Regions from separate parts of the Serratia odorifera genome, predicted to be linked through region 4. Evidence: predicted binding sites of a transcription regulator. Region 4 holds the regulator's gene; each other region holds the start of a gene.
The links. The regulator PurR, encoded in region 4, represses purine synthesis genes. The targets are predictions, from matches to a motif close to CANGCAAACGTTTGCNTG.

Region 1 (3,118 bases), on a different contig from region 4:
CGTTTGCCGACGGCGGGCTGTCGCTGGTTGCGCTGGCGCGAAAATATGCGCCTGAGGTAACGATTATTGCCAACGGCGGTCTGCATGAGGTTGCCAAAGCAGAAGCGTTGCTGCAACAGGGCGCCGATCTGATCGCCCTGGGACGCGGTGCGCTGGCAAACCATGACTGGCCAAAACGCGTTGAAGGTGGTGAGCCGTTGCGCGAATTTGATCGTCGCATCCTTGGGCCGATAGCCGATATCAAAGACAGCGAATTACCGTCATAGTCACCGTTTTTGGCGGTACGGCAATAAAAAAGGGCGCGATTCATTGGAACCACGCCCTTTTTGCTGCCGGTCAGCGAAGACCAGGAATTAGGCCAGCCTTTGCCGCGCCCAGTCGAGGCCGCTGCGGTATTCCGCCGGCAGCAGGGGAGTCAGATCTTCAAGTGCCTGCGCCAGTGCGTCGGCGTCGGGATCGTTGAGATTGAGGTGACCCACTTTGCGACCTTCGCGCACCTCTTTGTCATACCAGTGCAAATGCACCAGCGGCAGGCCGAGCCAGGCGGTATTCACTGCGGTGCCAATCAGATTGACCATCACCGACGGCGTATTGACCACCGGTTTGGGCAGCGGCAGGCCGAGAATAGCCCGCAGATGCAGCTCGAACTGGCTGATTGACGCACCGTTCTGCGTCCAGTGCCCGCTGTTGTGTACCCGCGGCGCCAGTTCGTTAATCAGCAGTTTGTCGCCGACGATAAAGCATTCCATCGCCATTACGCCGACGTAGTCGAGCGCATCAAGGATGGCCGACAGCATCTGTTCCGCCTGCTGCTGTAACGCCGGGTTTGGCGTAGGCAGCGCCACGCTGGTGCGCAGAATGCCGTCTTCATGCAGGTTGTGGGTCAGCGGATAGAATACGCATTGACCATCATGACCGCGTGCACCGACCAGCGACACTTCACCCGAAAAGTTGATGCCCTGCTCGACGATGCATTCGCCGTATGCATCGGCCGGCAATTCGTGCTGCTGACCATCGCGCAAACGCCATTGGCCGCGACCGTCATAGCCGCCGACGCGGCGTTTGACAATTGCCAGCTCACCCAACGAGGCGAACACCTGCGGCCATTCGGCGGCATCCGCCAGCAGTTGCCACGGCGCGGTAGCCAGATTGAGCCGATCGAGCAGCTGTTTTTGCGTCAGGCGATCGGCCAGACGCGGGAAGATATCGCGGTTGACGAAGCTGTTATGCGTCGCCAGTTCGCGCGTCAGCGCCGTTTCTGGCCAGCGCTCGATTTCGGCGGTGATCACGCTGTTTTGGTACGGCACCGCTTCGGGTTCGGCATCCAGCCCGACAGGGTAAACGGCGATGCCCAGCGGTTCGCCGGCCTGGCGCAGCATGCGCCCGAGCTGTCCGTTGCCGAGTACGCAAACCGGTTTCATGCATCCTCCCGCGGGTCCGGATGGTTCAGCACCTCATCGGTTTGCGCCTGGCGCCAGTCGGCCAGACGCTGTGCCAGTGCGGCATCGTGCAGTGCCACAATCTGTGCCGCCAGTAGCGCGGCGTTCGCTGCGCCGGCCTTGCCGATCGCCAGCGTGCCGACTGGAATGCCGCGTGGCATCTGGACGATGGAATACAGGCTGTCAACGCCGCTCAAAGCCGCGCTCTGCACCGGCACACCCAGCACAGGTACCAGCGTTTTCGCCGCCAGCATGCCTGGCAGATGCGCTGCGCCGCCGGCACCGGCGATAATCACCTCAAAGCCGTTGGCGCTTGCCTGTTCGGCAAAGCTGAACAGTTTATCCGGCGTGCGGTGAGCGGAGACGACCTCGACATGGAACGGGACATCAAGTGAAGTCAGAACCTCGGCCGCGAATTGCATGGTGGCCCAGTCACTTTTTGATCCCATTACAATTGCGATTTTAGCCTTGGTATTGGCGGCTGAAGCAGCGTTGGCTCCCATGGATGTAAGGCTCCTGTAGATTGTTCACGCATCGGCCGGTTGCCAGCGGAGGCAGGCCGTTTGAGGGCGTAGAGCATATCATGGGTACACGGCGAGGAAAACGGTTGCGTGGCCGCTTTTCGCCGTCAAAAGCGCTAAAATTTTTAGTACAGCGTCAGCGTGGCAATCAGAACGGGAATGGGATCAGCTCAACGGCGTCGGCGGTGACCTTGACCATCGAACCTTGATGATGCCAGGCGCCAAGCACCACTCGCTGCGCTTTGCCGTTGGCGAGTTGCAACGAATGCACCGCAGGGCGGTGGGTATGGCCATGGATCATCCAGTGTACCTGATGTTGCACCATCGCCTGCTCAACCGCCTGTGGATTGACGTCCATGATGTCCAGCGATTTATGCTGATTGCTTTGCTGGCTGCGCGCGCGCATATTGGCGGCGATCTTCAGGCGCCAGCGTAAAGGCATCGCCAGGAACAGTTTCTGGATCAGCGGGTTATGTACCCGACGGCGAAACTTTTGATAGGGCAGATCGTCGGTGCACAGGGTATCGCCGTGCAGGATCAGTATCCGTCGACCGTACAGCTCCACCACCTGCTGTTCCGGCAGTAGCGTCATGCCGCTGGCGTTGGCAAAGCGTTTGCCGAGCAGAAAATCACGGTTGCCGTGGATGAAATAGCACGGGACGCCAGCCTGTTGCAGCGCTTTCAAGGCGGCGGCGATTTCAGCGTGCAGTGGTTCGGGATCGTCGTCGCCAATCCAGGCTTCAAACAGATCGCCAAGAATGTAGAGCGCTTCTGCCTGAATGGCTTCTCGCTGTAAAAAACGCAGAAAACCGGCAGTAATTGCCGGTTCCTGTGCGCATAGATGCAAGTCTGCGATAAACAGCGTGCTCATGCCGCCGCGATTACTCGCTGACGGTAACGCTGGTGATCACCACGTCTTCTACCGGCACGTCCTGGTGCATGCCGCTGCGGCCGGTTTTCACACCTTTGATTTTATTGACCACGTCCATGCCTTCAACCACTTCGGCAAATACGCAGTAACCCCAACCCTGTGCGTTCTCGCCGCGGAAGTTCAGGAAATCATTGTCTGCCACGTTGATGAAGAACTGCGCGGTAGCGGAGTGCGGATCGTTGGTGCGCGCCATCGCCAGGGTGCCAACGGTATTTTTCAGGCCGTTG
Region 2 (3,118 bases), on a different contig from region 4:
ATTCTGGAAGTCGGCCTCGGCGGGCGTCTGGATGCCACCAATATCGTCAATCCGGACGTGGCGGTGATCACCAGTATCGCACTGGATCATACCGACTGGCTGGGCAATGACCGCGAAAGCATTGGCCGTGAGAAGGCCGGCATTTTCCGCGCCGGCAAACCGGCGGTGGTTGGCGAGCCGGAGATGCCGGCGTCGATCCGCCAGGTGGCCGAAACGCTGGGCGCGCAGCTGTACCGCCGGGGTGATGACTGGAGCTTCAACGAACAGGGCGATCGCTGGCAGTGGCAAAGTGGCGGCACGCTGTTGACTGATTTACCAACGCCAAACGTGCCGCTACCGAATGCCGCAACGGCGCTGGCGGCGCTGCACTACTCGGCGCTGGAAATCGACGAGCGGGCGATATTTACCGGTTTGCAACAGGCGACGCTGCCGGGGCGTTTCCAGGTGGTGCAGCAGCAACCGCTGCTGATACTCGACGTGGCGCATAACCCGCATGCCGCCGGCTATCTCGCCGGCCGGCTGGCGGCCTTGCCCCGCAGCGGCGGCAAGGTACGGGCGGTGGTGGGCATGTTGTCGGACAAGGACATCGCCGGCACGCTGGCCTGTCTGCGCGACCAGGTTGATGAATGGTACTGCGCACCGCTGGATGGCCCGCGTGGCGCCAGCGTTGAACTGTTGGCGCAACATCTGGCGGAACCACGCTGCTTTGCCGATGTCGAAACTGCCTGGCGTCAGGCTATGCAGGATGCAGATATTCAGGATATTGTGATCGTCTGTGGATCGTTCCACACCGTTGCGCAGGTGATGGCGGCGTTAGACGAGATGCGGGGAGTGTGAGTGGCAAGTAAATTTCAGAACCGACTGGTTGGAACCGTGATTCTGGTGGCACTGGGGGTAATTATCCTGCCAGGTCTGCTGGATGGAAAAAAGAAGCATTACGAAGATGAATTCGCCGCGATCCCGCTGGTACCGAAACCGGGCGATGCGCAGGAAAACGACGTTCTGCCGCCGGTAAGTCAGCCGTTGCCGGCCCAGCCGCCGGAAGGGGCTGGCGCCCTGGTTGAACAACAGGCGGCCAACGAAGCGGCAACGCAGCAGGCGGCGCGTCAGTCTGCCCAGCAGCAACAGCAGAATACCGCGATCACGCCGCCGCCGATTGAAAACACCCCGGCGCCGCAGCCAAAACCGAAACCGGTGGAAACCCGGCCGGTGGAGGTGAAGCCGAAACCGCAGCCAAAACCTGAGGTGAAACCGCAGCCGACGCCGAAGCAGGAAACCAAACCGGCGGAAGAAAAAACGCCGGCCGGTCAAGCCTATGTGGTGCAGTTGGGGGCGCTGAAAAACGCCGCCAAGGTCAACGAGATTGTCGCGACGCTGCGCCTGTCGGGTTACCGGGCGTTCACCGTGCCGTCCACGCCGGTACAGGGGCAGATCACCCGTATTTATGTCGGACCGGATGCCTCGAAGCAAAAACTGCAATCATCGCTGTCATCACTCAACTCGCTCAGCGGTCTGAACGGGCAGGTGAAGCCGTACAGCGTGCGTTGATCCGATCCGTTCGTCCCGGCAGCGGGGCGAACGGTGGTTCAGCGGCTATGTAGGCGCGGCGATTAAGATTTTTTTATCGCCGCTTTTTATTTGTAACGTGGTAGGGAAATCCCCTACGCAAACGTTTTCTTTTTCTGTTAGAATTCGCCGCGAATTGGATGCGGGGCGGTTCGTTATTGGAATGGTCATGGTCTGGATTGATTACGTCATTATAGCGGTGATTGGATTTTCGGCTCTGGTGAGCCTGATCCGAGGGTTTGTTCGCGAAGCATTGTCACTTGTGACATGGGGATGCGCGTTCTTTGTCGCCAGCCATTTCTACTCTTACCTTGCAGTCTATTTCACACGTTTTGACGATGAACTGGTGCGAAACGGCATCGCGATTGCCATTTTGTTTATCGCGACGCTGATCGTTGGGGCTATTGTTAACTATGTGATCAGCTCGCTGGTCGAAAAAACCGGCCTGTCGGGTACCGACAGGGTGCTGGGTATCTGTTTCGGGGCATTGCGCGGTGTGTTGATTGTCGCAGCGATACTGTTTTTCCTCGACACCTTTACCGGCTTTTCGCAGAGTGAGGACTGGAAACAGTCACAGCTGATCCCCCAGTTCAGTTATATCATCAGGTGGTTCTTTGACTACCTGCAGAGCACGTCGAGTTTCTTACCGACCCATTTACCGGGGCGGTAGCGCTGATGAGGAAAAGACAACATGTGCGGTATTGTCGGTATCGCCGGTTTTATGCCGGTAAACCAGTCGATTTATGATGCGTTGACGGTGCTCCAGCACCGTGGACAGGATGCCGCCGGCATCGTCACCATTGATGCCCATAACGGGTTCCGTCTGCGTAAGGCAAACGGCCTGGTAAAAGATGTATTTGAAGCACGGCATATGCAGCGCTTGCAGGGCAACATGGGGATTGGCCACGTTCGCTACCCGACGGCTGGCAGCTCCAGTGCCTCAGAGGCTCAACCTTTTTATGTCAACTCGCCGTTCGGCATCACGCTGGCCCATAACGGCAACCTGACCAACGCCCATGAACTGCGCCAGTCGCTGTTCGAAAGCGGCCGTCGTCATATCAACACCACCTCCGATTCTGAGATCCTGCTCAACGTGCTGGCCGCCGAGCTGGACCGTTTTCCGCACTATCCGCTGGAATCCGACAACATCTTTACCGCCGTGGCGGCGATGCATCAGCAACTGCGCGGCGCCTATGCCTGCGTGGCGATGATTATCGGCCATGGTCTGGTGGCGTTCCGCGATCCTAACGGCATCCGTCCGCTGGTGATCGGCAAACGCACCCTGGAGGACGGCCGCAACGAATATATGGTGGCCTCCGAGAGCGTAGCGCTGGATACGCTGGGCTTTGAGTTCCTGCGCGACGTGGCGCCGGGCGAAGCGGTATACATCTCTGAAAAGGGCCAGCTGTTCACACGCCAGTGTGCAGAAAACCCGAAAACCAATCCATGCCTGTTCGAATACGTCTATTTTGCCCGTCCGGATTCCTTTATGGACAAGATTTCGGTCTACAGCGCCCGCGTGCGCATGGGGCAGAAGCTGGGTGAAAAGATC
Region 3 (3,118 bases), on a different contig from region 4:
ATTCAAGCTGGGGTGAGGGGTAGAGGGCGCGTCAAGCGCCCAAATAGACTAGTCGGCCGCGCGTTTCTTGCGTGGCTTTTTCGCTTTGGTGACGGTTTTCACTTCGCTTTCGACCCAGCCATCCTGCAAACGGGTTTTTAGCATTTCGCCGACCTGCGTTTGTTGGGTGGTTTTCAGCACCTCGCCGCGCGGGGTTTGTGTCACGCTGTAGCCGCGCGCCAGCGTCGCCAGTGGGCTGACCGCTTCCAACTGGCTGCAGGCAACGCCAAAACGCTGACGATAGGCATTGAGCTGGCGTTCCAGCGCCTGCTGCAAGCGGTATTCCTGCTGCTGTACCCGCTGCTGATAACGGTGGATGCGGCCCAGCGGCTGCGTTTGCGCCAGCCGTTGCTGGGCACGTTCGCTGCGGCGCGAAGACAGCCGCAGCTGATGCTGCATGCCATCTTCCAACCGGCGTTGCAGTTTCAGCAACAGCGTTTGCTGCCGCGCCAGACGCAGATGCGGATGCTGTTGCTGCAAACGGTGGTTGATACGGCTGAACTGCTGCTGACGCTGCGCCAGATAGTAATCCATCGCCATTTCCAGACGCTGCTGCTGTGATTGCAGCTGACGCAACAGCTCCAGCTGATTGCGACTGACCAGCTCCGCCGCCGCGGAGGGGGTCGGCGCGCGCAGGTCGGCGACAAAATCGGCGATGGTGACGTCGGTTTCATGGCCGACGGCGCTGACAATCGGAATGCGGCTGGCGAAAATCGCCCGCGCCACCCGTTCGTCGTTAAAACTCCACAGATCTTCCAGTGAACCGCCGCCGCGGCCGACGATCAGCACATCGCATTCGTCGCGACGGTTAGCGGTTTCTATCGCCCGCACGATGTTCAACGGTGCTTCCGCCCCCTGTACCGGCGTCGGGTAGATGACAATCGGCAATGACGGATCGCGCCGCTGCAGTACCTGCAGAATATCGTGCAGTGCGGCACCGCTGGAGGAGGTGATCACCCCAACCCGGCGAGCCGGGCTCGGCAACGGCTGTTTGAATTGCTGATCGAACAGTCCTTCGGCAGACAAACGCTGTTTAAGCTGATCGAACTGCTGTTGCAGCAGACCATCACCGGCCGGCTGCATGCTTTCGGCAATCAGTTGGTAATCGCCGCGCGGTTCATACAGCGTGATGCTGGCGCGAACCAGCACCTGCTGGCCGTTTTGTGGACGAAAGGTGGTGCGGCGATTGGCGTTACGGAACATCGCACAGCGAACCTGGGCGCGATCGTCCTTCAAGGTAAAATACCAGTGGCCGGAAGAGGGTTGGGAGAGGTTCGAGATCTCGGCCGAGAGCCAAATATGCCCCATTTCCATTTCCAGCAGTTGTCGAACCGTCTGATTGAGGCGGCTTACGGTAAAAATGGACGGAGAGGTAGGTAGTGACATGTGACCCAGATCAAATTCCAAAACAACCACTTAATTGGTCGATACTACATGCCTCAAACAGGTAATCAAGAGTTTTTGTAAGAAAGTGCTGGAGGCAACCGATTACGCTCTGTATAATGCCGCGGCAATATTTTATCTTTTCCGCATCCACCCTGGTGAGATATTGCCCATGCTACGTATCGCTAAAGAAGCTCTGACGTTTGACGACGTTCTCCTGGTTCCAGCCCACTCCACGGTTCTGCCTAACACTGCAGAATTAGGCACTCAGCTGACCAAAACTATCCGCCTGAATATCCCTATGCTGTCCGCAGCGATGGATACCGTCACCGAATCCGGCCTGGCCATCGCGCTGGCGCAGGAAGGCGGCCTCGGCTTCATTCACAAAAACATGTCCATTGAGCGTCAGGCTGAAGAAGTCAGCCGCGTGAAGAAACATGAAAGCGGCGTAGTCACTGACCCGCAGACCGTTACCCCATCCACCACGCTGCAAGAAGTCAAAGAGCTGACCGCTCGTAACGGCTTTGCCGGCTATCCGGTGGTGACCGAAGACAACGAACTGGTCGGTATCATTACCGGCCGTGACGTTCGCTTCGTAACCGACCTCAACCAGCCAGTCACCGCCGTGATGACGCCGAAAGACCGTCTGGTAACGGTCAAGGAAGGCGAAGCGCGAGAAGTCGTGCTGCAAAAAATGCACGAAAAACGCGTTGAGAAAGCGCTGGTGGTGGACGACAGTTTCCATCTGCTCGGCATGATCACCGTCAAGGACTTCCAGAAGGCAGAGCGCAAGCCTAACGCCTGTAAAGACGAACACGGCCGCCTGCGTGTAGGCGCTGCGGTTGGCGCCGGTGCCGGCAACGAAGCGCGTATTGATGCGCTGGTGGCCGCAGGCGTTGACGTACTGCTGATCGACTCCTCCCATGGCCATTCCGAAGGCGTGTTACAGCGTATTCGTGAAACCCGTGCCAAATACCCGGATCTGCAGATCGTTGGCGGCAACGTGGCGACCGCAGCCGGTGCCAAAGCGCTGGTAGAAGCCGGCGTCAGCGCGGTGAAAGTGGGGATTGGCCCTGGCTCCATCTGTACTACCCGTATCGTCACCGGCGTGGGCGTGCCGCAGATCACCGCAATTTCTGACGCGGTAGAAGCGCTGGAAGGCACCGGTATTCCGGTTATCGCCGACGGCGGTATCCGTTTCTCCGGCGATATCGCCAAAGCCATCGCCGCGGGTGCTTCCTGCGTCATGGTGGGGTCGATGCTGGCCGGTACCGAAGAATCGCCGGGCGAAATCGAACTGTATCAGGGACGTTCGTTCAAGTCCTACCGTGGTATGGGCTCGCTGGGCGCGATGTCCAAAGGCTCTTCGGACCGTTACTTCCAGACCGACAACGCGGCGGACAAACTGGTGCCGGAAGGGATCGAAGGCCGCGTGGCCTACAAAGGCATGCTGAAAGCCATCGTACACCAGCAAATGGGCGGCCTGCGCTCCTGCATGGGGTTGACCGGCTGCGCCACCATCGACGAACTGCGTACCAAAGCGGAATTCGTGCGCATCAGCGGTGCCGGTATTCAGGAAAGCCATGTGCATGACGTGACCATTACCAAAGAGTCACCGAACTACCGTATGGGTTGATTCCACAGGCTGGCCCGGCATCACGCCGGGCCTCGCCGATGGCTATCGCCCTGACGATTT
Region 4 (3,118 bases):
CTTTAACTCCTTTTCCTGTCGGGAAATTGCTACCATTAATAACCTCTAAAAAAGAGTGGTTACTGGCGATTCGTTCGCCAAAGTCCCCGGATGGGAACGCCAGATTGGCGCCATATAAAAGAAGGAGAAAGCAATGTCGTTTACACTACCTGCTCTACCGTATGCCAAAGATGCGCTTGAACCGCATATCTCGGCAGAAACGCTGGAATACCACTATGGTAAACATCACAACGCTTATGTGGTTAACCTGAATGCGCTGATCGACGGCAGCGAGTTTCAAGAAAAATCATTGGAAGAGATCGTTAAAACCGCCAGCGGCGGCATCTTCAACAACGCCGCGCAGGTGTGGAACCACACCTTTTACTGGCATTGCCTGTCGCCACAGGGCGGCGGTGAGCCAAGCGGTAAACTGGCAGAAGCAATCAATCGGGCCTTCGGTAGCTTCGATAAGTTCAAGCAGGCGTTCACACAATCAGCGGTAGGCAATTTTGGCGCTGGCTGGACCTGGCTGGTAAAGAAAAGCGACGGTTCGCTGGCTATCGTTAATACCTCGAATGCAGCCACCCCGCTGACCGGCGAGGACAAGCCGCTGCTGACGGTAGACGTGTGGGAGCACGCTTATTATATCGACTACCGCAATGCGCGGCCGAACTATCTGGAAAACTTCTGGGCGCTGGTGAACTGGGCGTTCGTAGCGGAAAACCTGGCGTAATTGGCCAATACGCGGCAATAAATAAAAAGGCGCAGTTCATATTGAGCTGCGCCTTTATTGATTAAGTCAGGATTCAGTTCAATGCGGCAGTGAAGCTGAAGGCAATAATCATCGCCAATGCACCCAGGGTGGTGAACAAAGACATTTTTAAATCGGTATCCATCAAAAACTCCTTATCAGATAATCTGCGCCAAGCATAAAATCCACAGTATTGGTGCGTCAAATCATTTTCCCACAGTTCCCCAATAAAATCTTGTTATCATTCCACGCTTATAATGTTGATTAGCACTTCCACTTTTGCTCAATATGCGACAAAATTCGCAGTTCACTGCTGCGCACCGGCAATTGAGTCCCTCCAGGTCAAGTGGCTGACGACTTCCACACTAAAAACCAAGTTTTCGTGACTCTGGAGAAGGATCTGCGTAGGCAAACGATTAACAACATGCTTACATGCTAAATACATGTGGGTTTAGGAGTCATTCTTTACATGGCAACGATTAAAGATGTGGCCAAACGCGCGGGCGTTTCCACCACCACCGTTTCGCACGTCATCAATAAGACCCGTTTCGTCGCCGAAGAGACCAAGGCGGCCGTTTGGGCTGCCATTAAAGAGCTGCATTATTCCCCAAGCGCCGTTGCTCGCAGTTTGAAGGTCAATCACACCAAATCCATTGGCCTGCTGGCAACCTCCAGCGAAGCGCCCTATTTCGCTGAAGTGATTGAAGCGGTGGAAAACAGCTGTTACAGCAAGGGCTACACGCTGATTCTGTGCAACTCGCATAACAATCTGGACAAACAGCGCGCCTATCTGGCGATGCTGGCGCAAAAACGCGTCGACGGCCTGCTGGTGATGTGCTCCGAATATCCTGACCAACTGCTCGGCATGCTGGAAGATTATCGCAACATCCCGATGGTGGTGATGGACTGGGGCGCCGCGCGCGGTGACTTCACCGACACCATCATCGACAACGCCTTCGAAGGTGGCTATCTGGCAGGCCGTTATCTGATTGAACGTGGCCACCGCGACATCGGCGCCATTCCCGGGCAACTGTCGCGCAACACCGGCGGCGGCCGTCATCAGGGTTTCCTCAAGGCATTGCAGGAAGCCAATATCGACATCCGTGACCAGTGGATTGTCCAGGGCGACTTCGAGCCGGAGTCCGGTTATAAGGCCATGCACCAGATCCTGTCGCAAAAACAGCGCCCGACCGCCGTGTTCTGCGGCGGCGACATTATGGCCATGGGCGCAATCTGCGCTGCCGACGAGCTCGGGTTGCGCGTGCCGCAGGATATTTCAGTGATCGGTTATGACAATGTACGCAACGCGCGTTACTTCACCCCGGCGCTGACCACTATCCATCAGCCAAAAGAGCGTCTTGGTGAAATGGCATTTACCATGCTGCTGGATCGCATCATCAGCAAACGCGAAGAATCGCAGGTCATTGAAGTCCACCCCAAATTGATCGAACGCCGCTCGGTCGCCGACGGCCCGTTCGTCGATTACCGCCGCTAAAGCACCGGCCGGGGGGCGCGATTGCGCTACTCCGGCAATATCACCTCGCTCAACCATTCCTGATTCAGCGTTTCACTGTCGCCGAGATAATCCAGCAACCACGCCATCGCCGGCGACTGCGCGTTCTGCTGCCAGGTCAGGCAACAGGCGCTGGGCGGGAACGGTTCAGGCAGTTGCAACGCCACCAGTTCCCCCTGCTCAATCAACGGCAATACGCGATGTGCCGGCACCATGCCGACGCACAAGCCATCACGCAAACAGTCCACCGCCGATACCCAGTCCGGTACCAGCAACCGCCGTTGGTTATCCAAAGACCAGGTGACGCGCTTGGGCAAGGTGCGTGAGGTGTCCTCCAGCACCAGGGAGGGAAATGGCCGCAGCCGATCGTCATCCAGCGGGCCGGGCAAAACCGCCAGCGGATGGCTGGCGCTGACCACGCACAGCCAGTTCATAAAACCCATGTCGCGAAAGGCAAAGCCGCCACCGGTCGGCACCGCGCGCGTTGCGCCAATTGCCATATCGGCACGCCCGTCCACCAGCGCATCCCACACGCCGTTGAACACTTCCGGCTGTACCCGCAACTCGACGTCCGGGAAATGACGGTAGAAATCCAGCACCAGTTGCCGGCTACGCTGTGGTTTGACGATGATATCGACGGCGATCTTCAACTGGCCGCGCCAGCCGTTGGCCACCTGCTGACACTGACGACGGGTGTCGAGCATTTTTTTGATGACAGCGCGCGATTCCTGAACAAACAATGCGCCGGCAGGCGTCAGCTCCACGTCGCGATGGCGCCGTTCAAACAGCGGCACCGCCAGCCACTGCTCCAACTGACGTACGGTATAACTCACCGCTGACGGCACGCGATGCAGTTCCTGCGCTGCCGCGCTGAA

Region 1: a site for PurR is predicted at 2,036-2,053, ahead of purE (5-(carboxyamino)imidazole ribonucleotide mutase). Genes of this name have one in related genera too.
Region 2: a site for PurR is predicted at 1,663-1,680, ahead of cvpA (colicin V production protein). Genes of this name have one in related genera too.
Region 3: a site for PurR is predicted at 1,517-1,534, ahead of guaB (IMP dehydrogenase). Genes of this name have one in related genera too.

Annotation. Positions count from the first base shown of each region.
Region 1 covers NZ_JBGMUT010000005.1:190,206-193,323, forward strand. Annotated here, with positions in the region: gene ACCC84_RS15050 (NADH:flavin oxidoreductase) at 1-266, shown strand, start outside; gene purK (5-(carboxyamino)imidazole ribonucleotide synthase) at 354-1,421, opposite strand; gene purE (5-(carboxyamino)imidazole ribonucleotide mutase) at 1,418-1,942, opposite strand; gene ACCC84_RS15065 (UDP-2,3-diacylglucosamine diphosphatase) at 2,109-2,831, opposite strand; gene ppiB (peptidylprolyl isomerase B) at 2,842-3,118, opposite strand, start outside.
Region 2 covers NZ_JBGMUT010000002.1:132,941-136,058, forward strand. Annotated here, with positions in the region: gene folC (bifunctional tetrahydrofolate synthase/dihydrofolate synthase) at 1-837, shown strand, start outside; gene dedD (cell division protein DedD) at 838-1,548, shown strand; gene cvpA (colicin V production protein) at 1,736-2,236, shown strand; gene purF (amidophosphoribosyltransferase) at 2,258-3,118, shown strand, end outside.
Region 3 covers NZ_JBGMUT010000007.1:83,152-86,269, forward strand. Annotated here, with positions in the region: gene ACCC84_RS17055 (glycoside hydrolase family 31 protein) at 1-16, shown strand, start outside; gene xseA (exodeoxyribonuclease VII large subunit) at 49-1,425, opposite strand; gene guaB (IMP dehydrogenase) at 1,595-3,058, shown strand.
Region 4 covers NZ_JBGMUT010000001.1:837,061-840,178, reverse strand. Annotated here, with positions in the region: gene sodB (superoxide dismutase [Fe]) at 134-712, shown strand; gene cydH (cytochrome bd-I oxidase subunit CydH) at 786-875, opposite strand; gene purR (HTH-type transcriptional repressor PurR) at 1,200-2,225, shown strand; gene punR (DNA-binding transcriptional activator PunR) at 2,252-3,118, opposite strand, start outside.